4 regions of the Methylobacillus pratensis genome follow, and region 1 is predicted to be linked to each of the others. Evidence: predicted binding sites of a transcription regulator. Region 1 holds the regulator's gene; each other region holds the start of a gene.
The links. The regulator sigma-54, encoded in region 1, starts transcription at its own class of promoters, with help from an activator protein. The targets are predictions, from matches to a motif close to TGGCACNNTTCCTGCT.

Region 1 (3,115 bases):
CCTGGTGCCCCTAGATGGCGGACGCATATTGCTGGATGGCAAGGATCTGAGCCGGATGCCCATACACCAGCGCGCGCGCATGGGCCTGGCCTACCTGCCGCAGGAGCCGTCGATCTTCCGCAAGATGACCGTGACGGAAAACATCCAGGCCATCCTCGAATTGCAGAACATGACGGCCGAGCAGCAGAAGGAACAGCTTGAATCCCTGCTGCAGGAGCTCCATATCACCCATATACGCAACAGCATGGCGGTGAGCCTGTCCGGTGGCGAGCGACGCCGGGTGGAAATCGCCCGATGTTTGGCGACCAATCCCAGTTTCATCCTACTGGATGAGCCGTTTGCCGGGATCGACCCGATTGCCGTGCTGGACATTCAGAAGATCGTGCGTTTTCTGACCGAGCGCAATATCGGGGTACTGATCACGGATCATAATGTCCGTGAAACATTGGGCATATGCGATCGCGCCTACATCGTGAATGAAGGCCGCGTATTCGCATCGGGGAAGCCCAGCGAGATCATACATAACGAAAGTGTAAGAGAAGTTTACTTGGGCAAGGATTTCCGCCTGTAGTCAACGCAGAATTAGAGAGATGAAACAAAGTCTACAGCTAAAATTTTCCCAGAACCTGGCATTGACGCCGCAGTTGCAACAGTCGATCAAGCTGTTGCAGCTGTCTTCGCAGGAACTCAACCAGGAGCTGGAGTCGCTGTTGCAGGCCAACCCCTTGCTGGAGCGCATAGACGGCCCGGACGGTGCTGCCGAGATGTCCGAAAGCTACAGTCCCGCTCCGGATGCCGCGGTCGCCGCTCCTGCCAGCGAGGCGCCTGCGCCAGCCAGCGAGGAGTTGCCGCGCGTTGACGAATTCGGCGGCGGGGACGATTACTTCGAATCTTTCCAGGGCAGCAACCGCTGGGAAGAGGGCGGCGCCAACAATGACGACGACAACGACTTCAGTTTCCAGGAAGCGGTCAACCTCACCTTGCGCGAGCACCTGCTGAGCCAGATCAAGCTGCTACCGCTGTCAGAACGCGACCAGACCCTGGCGATGGTGCTGGTGGACGCCATCAATGACGACGGCTATCTCGAGCAGTCGCTGGAAGAGCTGGCCGAGCTTCTGCCGGAAGAGCTCGAAATCGACCTGCTCGAGTTGGAAACCGCGCTCAAGCATATCCAGAACCTCGATCCGCCCGGCATCGGCGCCCGTAACCTGGCCGAGTGCCTGGCATTGCAGTTGCGCGCCCTGCCGGCAGATACGCCCTCCGTGGACCTGGCGATCAAGGTTGCCGAGCAACATCTGCCTTTGCTGGCGAGCCGCGATTACACGCGCCTGCGCAAACTGCTGCATTGCGACGACGATGTCCTGAAAACGGTGCAGCAGCTGGTGACCCAACTCAACCCACGCCCAGGCGGCGAGTTCAGCCATATCACCTCGGACCACTACATCCAGCACGAAATCGTGGTGAAAAAGGTGAAGGGCATCTGGATCGCCAGCCTCAATGACGAAGTGGTGCCCAAGCTGCGCATCAATCAGCTTTATGCCGGCATCCTGAAACGTAATCGCGATAGCTCCAGTCAATACCTTATGAGCCAGATGCAGGAAGCGAAATGGATGATCAAGAACATCCAGCAGCGTTTCTCCACCATCCTGCGCGTGTCGCAGGCGATTGTGGATAGGCAGCGCAACTTCTTCGAACACGGCGAGGTAGCCATGCGCCCGCTGGTGCTGCGCGAGATTGCAGACGAGTTGGGCCTGCATGAATCCACCGTGTCGCGCGTGACGACGAGGAAGTACATGCTCACACCGCGCGGCGTGTACGAGTTGAAGTATTTCTTCGGCAGCCATGTGGCGACGGAGTCGGGAGGGGCGTGCTCCGCCACGGCGATCCGCGCGTTGATCAAGCAGATGGTGAGCGAGGAAAACCCGAAGAAGCCGCTGTCTGACAACCAGATTACCGACATCCTTGGCAAACAAGGCATAGTTGTTGCAAGAAGAACCATAGCGAAATACCGCGAGTCTCTACAGATACCCGCGGCCAACCAGCGCAAGTCGCTTTGATTTGCGCGTTTTTCAAGTAAGGAGAGCGTTATGAATTTGCACCTGACCGGACATCACCTCGACGTTACCCCAGCCCTGCGCGAATATGTGCAGTCCAAGCTGGCACGACTCAGCAATCACTTTGACCATGTGATTGACCTCAAGGTCACGCTGAGCGTGGAGAAACTGGTGCAAAAGGCGGAAGCCACCCTGCATGTGCCGGGCAACGACCTGCACGCGGAATGCGGGGCGGAAAGCATGTACAGCGCGATTGACTCGCTGGCTGACAAGCTCGACCGCCAGGTAGTGAAACATAAGGAAAAAGTCAGCAACCACAACCAGGCATCCGGAGGTTTGAAGCACCAGGTGGTCGAGTAATCTTTTAGCGAAATGCTGCAAAAGAGTGCCAAGTCCGGTTTTCATGCATGGATTTGGCGCTCTTGCAGCAAATCCTTCCGCTTATTCATTCCCAAGGTATTAAGCACACATGGCTGAAATCAGTGTTACCCAGCTTTACAAGGATACGCGCCGCAAGCTCAAGCTGAAATGGGTAGCAGGGTTAGCCGGCGGCGATAACCCCCTGACCAGTGAAACCGTGACCAAGCCATCCCTGGCGCTGGTTGGTCACCTGAATTTTGTGCATCCCAACCGCGTGCAGGTGCTGGGTTGCGCAGAAATGGATTATTTACGCAGTCTCAAGGCGCGCGAGTTGTTCCAGGCCATCAAGAACCTGTTTTCCGCCGACTTGGCGGCGATCATTGTTGCAAATGGCGAAGAAGCGCCGGATGAACTGGTGGCCGCCTCCGACGAGTTCAGCACCCCCTTGTTTACCTCCCCGTTGCGCAGCCCCGGCCTCATGGACGTGCTCAGCCATTATCTTGCCCAGGCGGTGGCGATATCGGAAAGCCTGCACGGCGTGTTCATGGAAGTGCAGGGCTTCGGCCTTATGATCAAGGGCACGCCGGCAATCGGCAAGAGCGAGCTGGCGCTGGAATTGATTTCCCGCGGGCATCGCCTGGTCGCCGACGATATTGTCGACTTCTACCGTATCGCGCCGGACCGGCTGGAAGGGCGATGCC
Region 2 (3,115 bases), on a different contig from region 1:
AACTGGTCGGCCACGGTGGCGGCCGAGCCGACGAACAAGGGCCCCAAGCCGCCGACGCTGGCCCACTTGGCCAGCTCTTCTATGGTCCAGGTCTTGCTGCCTTCGGCCAGGTGCTCCACCGCGGAAATAATGGCGTTGGTCTCGACCTTGCGCACGTTGTCCTTGGGGGCGTAGCGGCCGAAGTCGATGCCGGTCCAGCCCGAGGTCAGCACCAGCGCGCCATCGTAGGAACCGTAGCTCTGGTATTCCTTGAGCTTGGCATGCGCCTTGGCGTCGGTCTCATCGACGACGATGGTGACCAATGCATAAATGAACAGTTTTTCCGGGTCGCGCCCGGCCGCCGCGGCGCGGTTGCGAATGTCCTGCACATAGGCGCGCGTGGTTTCCTGGGTTGGCGTGGAAATGAACACCAGCTCGGCGTTCTGCGCGGCGAAATCCTTGCCGGCGTTCGACGCCCCGGCCTGAAACAGCACCGGGGTACGCTGCGGCGAAGGTTCGCACAGGTGGTAGCCGGGCACCTCGAAATACTTGCCCTTGTGTCCGATCTCGTGAATTTTCCCGGGGTCGGCAAACACGCCCTGCTCACGGTCGCGGATCACGGCGCCCTCCTCCCAGCTGCCCTCGAACAACTTGTAGAGCACTTCGAGGTATTCATTGGCAACCTCGTAACGGTTGTCATGGCGTTTGAGGCCGCCCTGGCCGATGTTCTTGGCGCCGCTTTCCAGGTAGGAGGTCACGATGTTCCAGCCCACGCGCCCCTTGGTATGATGGTCGGCCGTGGAAAGCCGACGCGCGAACGTATAGGGGTGCTCGAATGAGGTCGAGGCGGTAATGCCGATGCCCAGGTGCTTGGTGGCAAGCGCAATCGGGTTGGCCAGCTGCAGCGGATCGTTGACCGGAATCTGCACGCCTTGCAGGAAGGCATGGTCGTTGCTGCCCTTGTAGACGTCGTAATAACCGATCACGTCGGCAATGAAGACAGCGTCGAAAATGCCGCGCTCCAGGATCTTCGCCAGGTCGGTCCAGTATTCCAGGTCCTTGTATTGCCAGGAGCGGTCGCGGGGATGCCGCCACAACCCGGGGGATTGGTGGCCAACGCAATTCATTTCGAACGCATTGAAGCGGATGGTCTTGCTCATGCGCTGGCCTTCTGGACGGATAGATTATCGACGGCAAGCGCCTGCAGGTACGGCAATGCTCGCTCCACCGCGAGGACGACGCGCTCCTTCAATTGCGGGCCGGCAATGGCATAGCCGCCCAGGTCCAGCTCCTTGAAGTCGGCCTCGCTGCCGTATACGCCCACCGGCAGGGTCAATGCCTGGAAGAAACTGAACAGAGGCCGCAGCTGGTGGTCGATCACCAAGGCATGGCGCTCGCTGCCGCCGGTCGCCGCGAGCAGAACCGGGGTGTTGGTCAGGGTTTCGTGCCCGACAAAGTCGAACAGGTGCTTGAACAGGCCGGTGACCGATGCGCGGTATACCGGGGTCGCCACCGCCAGCAGGTCGGCCTCTTCTATCCTGAGTATTTCGTCGACGGCGGCCTTGGGCAGCTCGAGGCGGCTCAGGCTGCCTCCGAGCGCCGGCCCCAGCTTTTGCAGTTCTATGAAATGCACGTCCAGCGGCAGCCTTTGCTGCAGTTCGGCAACGATGGCCTTCAATAATGTTGTCGTGCGTGACGGATTGCTCAGGCTTCCCGACACGGCGACCAGCTTCAGTCTTTTACTCATTGCCGCCCTCCTGTTTACTTATTACCAATTGCGGCGTTTTATGCGTCCGCAAATAACAATTAGTAGATAGCAGCAACCGTGCCAAAACTAAAAATCATTAATATTCATATGGTTGATAGTAAAAATGAGAATTTTTACCTGTTGCGTGACAGGCTGAATGCTGAAAATGTGCTGCTGTATCAGCAGCCGGAGTAAGGGAAAAATGAGATTGCTGCAGGACAGGCAGGAGAAGGATTGCTGATTGAGCAGCATATTGTCAGCAATATGCTGCTAGTCAATAGCGCGCAATCAAAAGCAATTTAAAAGTAAGTAATTGAATTTAAATAACTTACTCAGATGGCATGCTAAATGCACACTTCGGTCAGGATCGTTGTATCCCGCATATTCATCATTTAAAGAGGTAATCCATGACAGCCACATCCGTACCGATAGAAGAAACCGACCTCCCTCGCGCGCCGGCGCACATCATCAAGACCGATGCAGAAGCCATTGAAGTCGCCAGGCAAGTCGCCGCGGAAATCGCCAAGGAGGCGGCAGTCCGCGACGCCGAGCGCCGCTTGCCTGCGCCAGAGCTCGACCTGTTCTCGCAGAGCGGACTGTGGGGCATCACGGTGCCGCGCGAATACGGCGGCGCGTTTGTCTCCAATACCACTCTGACCGAAGTGATCGCAATCGTTTCCGAAGCCGACCCGAGCATCGGTCAAATCCCGCAGAACCACCTTTACATGGTGGAAGGCATACGCCTCGACGGCACCGAGTTCCAGAAGCAGTTCTTTTTCGACCTTGTGCTGAAGGGCGTGCGGTTCGGCAATGCCTTCTCGGAAATCGGCACCAAGAGCGTCAATGACGTGCAGACCCGCATCACGCCGACCGAGGGTGGCTACCTGCTTTCCGGCAAGAAGTTCTATTCGTCCGGGGCGTTGCTGGCGGACTGGGTGCCGGTCATCGCCAAGAACGAGCACGACAACACGACCGTGGCCTTCGTCAAGAAAGGCACGCCCGGCCTGACCGTGATCGATGACTGGTCCAGCTTCGGCCAGCGCACGACCGCGAGCGGCACCACCATCCTCGACAATATCTTCATCCCGGCGGATTACGTCCTGCTGCACCACCTGGCATTCGACCGGCCGACCAGCATGGGGCCGGTCGCGCAAATCATCCAGGCTGCGGTCGATACCGGCATCGCGCGCGCGGCCTTGCGCGACACCATCCATTTCGTGCGTCACCATACCCGCCCCTGGATCGACAGCGACCTTGAGCACGGCTATGAGGACCCGTTGACGATCAGGGATATCGGCGACCTGCAGATCCGCGTGCATGCGACCGATGCCCTGCTCAAGCGCGCTGGTGAACTGCTCGATGAAGCACAGCGTAACCCGAACGAGGATA
Region 3 (3,115 bases), on a different contig from region 1:
AGACGGGCGATCGCCTGCTTCAGCAATGCGCCGCCTGCTTCGTCCGGCTGGCAATGCTCGTCCACCTGCTGGCTTGTGAGCATATGGTTGCTGGTCCCCTGCCGATCCAACTGGCGCTTTCTTGCCGCCTCGACCCTTGACCTGATCACGGCACTCGCCTCTCCGGCCGGCGCATGCATTAATTCATCCTCGCTCAATGCCGGCACCTGTATATGGATATCGATCCGGTCCAGCAAGGGCCCGGAAAGGCGGTGGCGGTAACGGGATATCTGGTCCGGCGTGCACCGGCACTTGCCATTGGGATGCCCGAAATAGCCGCATGGGCACGGGTTCATGGCAGCAACCAGCTGGAAACGCGCGGGGAACTCCGCCTGTCGGGCTGCGCGCGAAACGGTGATATGCCCGGATTCCAGGGGTTCGCGCAATACCTCCAGCACTTTGCGGTCAAATTCCGCAAGCTCGTCCAGGAACAAGACCCCGTGATGCGCCAAAGAGATCTCGCCGGGCTTGGGAATCGCGCCGCCGCCCACCAGCGCCACGCCCGAAGCCGTGTGGTGAGGCGCACGATAAGGCCTCCTGCCCCAATCGCGGGCGCGAAATCCTTTGTTGAGCGATTGGATAGCGGCAGATTCCAGCGCCTCCGCCTCCGTCATCGCAGGCAACAAGCCGGCAAAACGCGAGGCCAGCATGGATTTGCCGGTGCCAGGCGGCCCGGACATCAATACACTGTGCCCGCCTGTGGCTGCTATCTCCAACGCACGCTTGGCCTGTAATTGCCCTTTGACCTCGGCAAAATCGACATCGACTGAGAAACTTTGCGGGATATTGACCGGTTGCGGCACCAGCAGCTCACGGCCTGACAGATGGGCGCATACCTGCAGCAGGCTTGTCGCAGGCAGGACTGTAGCGCCTCGCACCAGTGCCGCCTCGGCGGCACTCTCCTGGGGCAGGATAAAGGTACGGCCGCTTTCCCTGGCCTTGTATGCCATGGCCAACGCGCCGCGGATCGGGCGCAGCTCGCCGGTCAATGCGAGCTCGCCCGCCACCTCATATTGATCCAGCTCTTTTGCGGGTATTTGCCCGGAGGCAGCCAAGATCCCCAGCGCAATGGGTAAATCGTAACGGCCGCTCTCCTTGGGAAGGTCAGCTGGCGCCAGGTTAACCGTAATCCGGCGGGCCGGGAATTCGAACTGTGCCGTTTGCAGGGCGGCGCGCACCCTGTCCTTGCTTTCCTTGACCTCGGCTTCGGGCAAACCAACGATGGTGAAGCTCGGCAATCCGTTGGCAAGGTGGACTTCCACCGCGACCTCAGGCGCCTCCATCCCGGCCAGCGCACGGCTATGCAGAACCGCCAGCGCCATGCTTAGGAAGCTTGTTCCAGCTTCGCTTCTATTTCGGCCAATTGCTTTTCCAAATCAGCCAGTTGAGCCCGGGTCTTGCGCAGCATTTCCGCCTGGATATCAAACTCCTCACGCGTCACAAGCTCCAGTTTAGTGAATGCGCCCTGTAATAGTGCATGCAAATTGCGCTCGACGCCCTCTGCTGGCAAGGAAGAATATATTTCTTTGATTTTATTGGATAATTCATCAATAAACTGAGTACTCATTACTTAAAAACCTCCCAAAACATTCGCAGTTTAGCAGTTTTTTACTAGCAGAAATCCAGATTAAACATAACAAACTCAATCACTTACAAATAAAAATCAAGCAACGCACCATTCCAGACCGTCGAAAATCCCAAAAAATAGCACGTAAGTAATTGTTTTATATGTATGTTGTTTTTATGGCACAGGTGTTGCTTATTACCCAATGCAGAGTTTTCGTTGCTGTTTTATTTTTCAAAACCTTGAAAGGGTACATCATGCGTAATTCGCTTCTACTTGCCGCCATCGTTGGCACTTTTGCAGCACCTGCCGCCGTCATGGCCGAAGAAGCTGCTGAGGAAACCTCCCCTCACACTATTACATACAACATCGGCCTGACAAGCAACTACATCTTCCGTGGTACCAGCCAATCCGGTGACCGTCCAGCGATCCAAGGCGGTGTGGACTACTCCCATGCCAGCGGCTTCTATATCGGTACCTGGGGTTCCAGCATCAGTTGGCTGGCAGATACAGAAGTAGGTGATGGCCGTGCTTATAACAGTTCCAGCATGGAATGGGATATCTACGGAGGCTACACCGCTGAAATCGGCGAAACTGGTATTACATACGATGTCGGCGTGAACCAATATATCTATCCTGGCCGTCGCAACTCCGTGCAAGGTACCTACAACGCCGATACCACTGAAATCTACGGCGGCCTTTCCTACAAGTGGGTATCCGCCAAGTACTCCTGGTCGCCTAGCAAATCTGCTTTCGGTTTTGAAGGCCGTGGCGCCAGCTACATCGACCTGACACTGGAAGTACCATTCGGTGAAAGCGGCTACAGCGCGATTGCCCACGTAGGCCGCCAGGAGTTCGGTAACGGTCCCAGCTATTTCGACTATACCGATTGGAAGCTTGGCTTGAGCAAGGCCTGGGATAACGGCATTGTCGTCGGCGGCTACTATACCGACACCGATGCTGACCGCGGCGCATTCACTTACGGCCCTGTGTTCTCCGGCAAGGAAAACTGGACTTTCTTCGTCCAAAAGACTTTCTAAGAAGACAGTCAGGATAGAAGGCAAGGCGGTTTGCCTTGCCTTTCTGCTTTTTACCAGAGGAGATAACCATGAAATTTGTATCCGCCATCATCAAGCCTTTCAAGCTTGACGAAGTGCGTGAAGCCCTGTCTTCCATTGGTGTGCAGGGGATCACCGTCACTGAGGTCAAAGGCTTTGGCCGCCAAAAAGGACACACTGAGCTTTACCGTGGTGCAGAATACGTTGTCGACTTTTTGCCCAAGGTCAAGCTGGAAGTTGCGATTGCCGACGAATTACTTGACCAGGTAGTGGAAGTTATCGAAAAATCTGCCACAACCGGCAAAATCGGTGATGGCAAGATATTTGTCTTCGACTTGGAACAAGTCTATCGCATCCGTACTGGCGAAACCGGCGCCGATGCGCTTTAAGGGGTTTGATATGAAAAAAATTCTTTCCATGATTGCACTGGTTGGCGCGCTGGGTTTTTCCGGCT
Region 4 (3,115 bases), on a different contig from region 1:
CCCCACTACGGGGAATAGTACTTGGACATTGATTTTTTATGGCCAAAGTTAGAAACGTCTTCCAGAGCCAAGTTTTTATCGACACAGCACTCCCCTTAAATGCAATCGTTATGATTTTTGTATTATGATAATGGATGAATTTACTTGATCCAACTGAAACTGTGAAGATAATACCCCTCCTTCTCTGCTTTATCCTAGCCCGCCCCTCTCAACAAGTAGAGCTTATGGGCAAAATAAAACCCGCCAGGGCGGGTTGTTGGTTATGGCAATTCAAATTCCTCAAATGGCAAATCAAGACTATCACCCTTCTTCTTTAAGACCTTATCAACCATATTCATAAATTTAGTCCATCCCCACCCACTGGCAATAGCCAACCTCTGAAGGGTTAAAATAGATTGGATATGACTCGCAAGCATTGGGTCTCCGATATCTCCGGTTAGCCATTGATGCAATTTATTTTCCCTATTTCCGCCTGCATCTTTGGGACTTTTTGTCTCAAGTTCCTTAAGTAGCCCCGGCGCCATTCTTTCGTATACTAGGTCTCTTGTATAATGAGCAACAACGCTATAACGATTTTTGCTCATTCCAGTCCATTTCCAACCTCTCAACTTATATATGTTTTCATAGAACTCATCCGGGAACTTCTTTACCCAAACGGCAAGTTCCTTGCTAATAATTGCCTCAAGGTACTTTTGCAAAGCATCCTGTGGCCGAATTTCCTGATAACCGGTCGCTTCATCCACAAGGGCAACAATACCGATATGGGCCAGCGCCCTCATCACAATTTCTGCTTGTTCTGCCCGCGATAATTGACTTTTGGTAAGTAACTCCAGCTGTCTGGCTTTTAACCATATTTCACATGCGGCAGGAAGCGCGGACGCTTCAAACCCTGAAAACTCTCGCCCCTCATCTAGATATTTAATGGCTGAACCGGCGCCGCTCCAATAATCCTTCAGAATCAAAGAAGATAGTTCTTTTTGGGCAATAAAAACAGGCAATCCGGCGCCAGCGGCAAGATTAAATTGTCTTCCATTTGGGCGTGTGGGGAAAAATGCATCTGTGATTCCCCTTTCAGATAAAACTCGACGGCCATCATCAAGAACACAACACGGAATTGATATATCTCCTAACACAAGCTGCCCGGATTTAATTGCCTTTGGCAATCCAGACGGCTTCTTTTTTGCCAATGCAGCAATCCTAGCTATTTCACTTCTTCTCTCAGGCGACAATTTTTCACTGCGCGCCACCCCACCCTTTGCTCTTCCTGTAACATTAACCATTGCAAGCACCCTTATGTTATTTTCTTGCATTAAAGCACTCAATCATATCTTATGCAAGCATAATTTCCATTAATGCTTGCATTAATGACAGCATTCATCGAGAAATATTTTAATGAAATTGGCAATATTGGCTTTATATCTGCTACTCCCTGCTATCTGCATGGCCGACACTCTTACCGGCAGGGTCAAGCTAGCCTCGGAAGGGCTGAGCCATGCGCTGGGCGTTCAAGAGTCCAAACTACACAACCGACTGGAATGACATTCCTGTCATTCGGTAACTGTAAAATCTGCCAGTGTCCATTCGGGCTATATCCCGCCACTACTGAGCTATGCTTAAATCATCCTGCAGTCTGGACAGCACCACCTTTACCAGATCGCGATTCTGTCTCAGGCGCAAAGGTGTCGGGATGATTCACCCCTTTGATAACAGCCTCCGCCTTGAGCCAGTAAGAATCAATGTGTCTGCTGGCAATGTGTATTCATTCATTTGGGGAGAGTTACTCATGGCTGTATATTTCCTTTCGTATGATTTAAGAAGAAATAAGAGGGATTATCAAAAACTTTATGATGAGCTTAAGAAGTACAAAGCTGTTCAAGTTTTAGAGTCCGTATATGCTTTTAAATATGAGGAAAAAAAATCCACGGAATTGAGCAACCACTTTAAAAGCTTCATTGATTCTGATGATGGATTACTTGTTATAGAAGAAAAAGACTGGTCAGGAATTAAAATTAAAAATTCACCTAATCCACTTTACTAGTTCAAGCCCGCACTCGCGGGCTTTTCTTTTCCAGTCTCATAGCCCATCAAGCCGGAGGGTGCAGGGTGAGCCTGCACGCTGATACAGTCGTGTGTGCCCACAGACCTGGGATGTGTGCCAAAGAAGGTGAAAACGACTGCAAAATTTAAAATAAGATGAAGAGATAAAACACAGTGATATTAAAATAATTGGGGTAACTTTGGGGGTAACAAATAAAATTAAAATCCCATAACCATTGCAGTTACTAGATTAATGAAATCTGTTCGTTGATGACAGGCCAGCATTCAAAGCAGTTCAACCAACAACCCTAACCAACTCCGAGCGATAGGGTATCCCCTACCGCTTCTGTATATCCCTCACGAACTATCAGTTTCCAAGTCATTTAAGACGGAAGAGATTGTCATTTTTCACTTACTCAGCGCTGAGGGCACTCCACTTGAGTTCATCGTTCAGAACTCAAATGACCAGACCTTCTACATTGAGACTCTACCGATCGACGAAAAGCACAAGGTTGTACTGAGAAAGGTGAAGGTGAAACTGAATCTCATCAATAGCGATTCAGCACCTTGAATATCTCCTGAACAGCTTGGGCTATGCTTCTCGTATTCATTGATAATTTGTTAGGTTGATGAGGGCGTAAAAAAGCCACCCGAAGGTGGCTTTTATCAGGTTGGAGAATTAGCCCAGGTTTTTATTCCTGCGCATGGCAAAAGCACCTATCAGTGCTAGACCGACGCCAAGAAGCGCATATGAGGCCGGCTCAGGCACGGCCTGGACGCTAATCGCACCGCTATAGACCCCGCCAGCCACCCCATTGGTGGTGCCTTCTACATTGATGTAGTAGTTTCCGGCTTCGAGATTAGCAAAAGTGAATTCGCCACCGGCTACGGAACCAGCAACCCATGTGTCAGAGCTGTTGTAGAGGTTGAAACTGAGGTCGCTAAAGCCTAGGACATTCACTCCGCCATTGGTTAACGGCAAATCGCTAAGCGAGAAAGTACCTGTCGAAACATCAGCCAAGCTAAAGTTGAAGGTATTCGTGAATGTAGTATCGGCGGCTACAGTGTTGGTATAGGT

Region 2: a site for sigma-54 is predicted at 1,795-1,810, ahead of msuE (FMN reductase). Genes of this name have one in related genera too.
Region 3: a site for sigma-54 is predicted at 1,784-1,799, ahead of ACW4YW_RS05800 (TorF family putative porin). Genes of this name have one in related genera too.
Region 4: a site for sigma-54 is predicted at 1,409-1,424, ahead of ACW4YW_RS02190 (DUF4113 domain-containing protein). Genes of this name have one in related genera too.

The regions. Positions count from the first base shown of each region.
Region 1 is NZ_JBSUSR010000003.1:111,484-114,598, forward strand. It holds gene lptB (LPS export ABC transporter ATP-binding protein) at 1-571, shown strand, start outside; gene ACW4YW_RS07920 (RNA polymerase factor sigma-54) at 591-2,057, shown strand; gene hpf (ribosome hibernation-promoting factor, HPF/YfiA family) at 2,088-2,414, shown strand; gene hprK (HPr(Ser) kinase/phosphatase) at 2,524-3,115, shown strand, end outside.
Region 2 is NZ_JBSUSR010000001.1:243,727-246,841, forward strand. It holds gene ACW4YW_RS01125 (LLM class flavin-dependent oxidoreductase) at 1-1,139, opposite strand, end outside; gene msuE (FMN reductase) at 1,136-1,726, opposite strand; gene ACW4YW_RS01135 (SfnB family sulfur acquisition oxidoreductase) at 2,134-3,115, shown strand, end outside.
Region 3 is NZ_JBSUSR010000002.1:242,873-245,987, forward strand. It holds gene ACW4YW_RS05790 (YifB family Mg chelatase-like AAA ATPase) at 1-1,361, opposite strand, end outside; gene ACW4YW_RS05795 (accessory factor UbiK family protein) at 1,364-1,606, opposite strand; gene ACW4YW_RS05800 (TorF family putative porin) at 1,861-2,643, shown strand; gene glnK (P-II family nitrogen regulator) at 2,712-3,050, shown strand; gene ACW4YW_RS05810 (ammonium transporter) at 3,061-3,115, shown strand, end outside.
Region 4 is NZ_JBSUSR010000001.1:486,921-490,035, forward strand. It holds gene ACW4YW_RS02180 (hypothetical protein) at 1-85, opposite strand, end outside; gene ACW4YW_RS02185 (P63C domain-containing protein) at 261-1,310, opposite strand; gene ACW4YW_RS02190 (DUF4113 domain-containing protein) at 1,493-1,558, shown strand; gene ACW4YW_RS02195 (hypothetical protein) at 1,688-2,038, shown strand; gene ACW4YW_RS02200 (FxDxF family PEP-CTERM protein) at 2,717-3,115, opposite strand, start outside.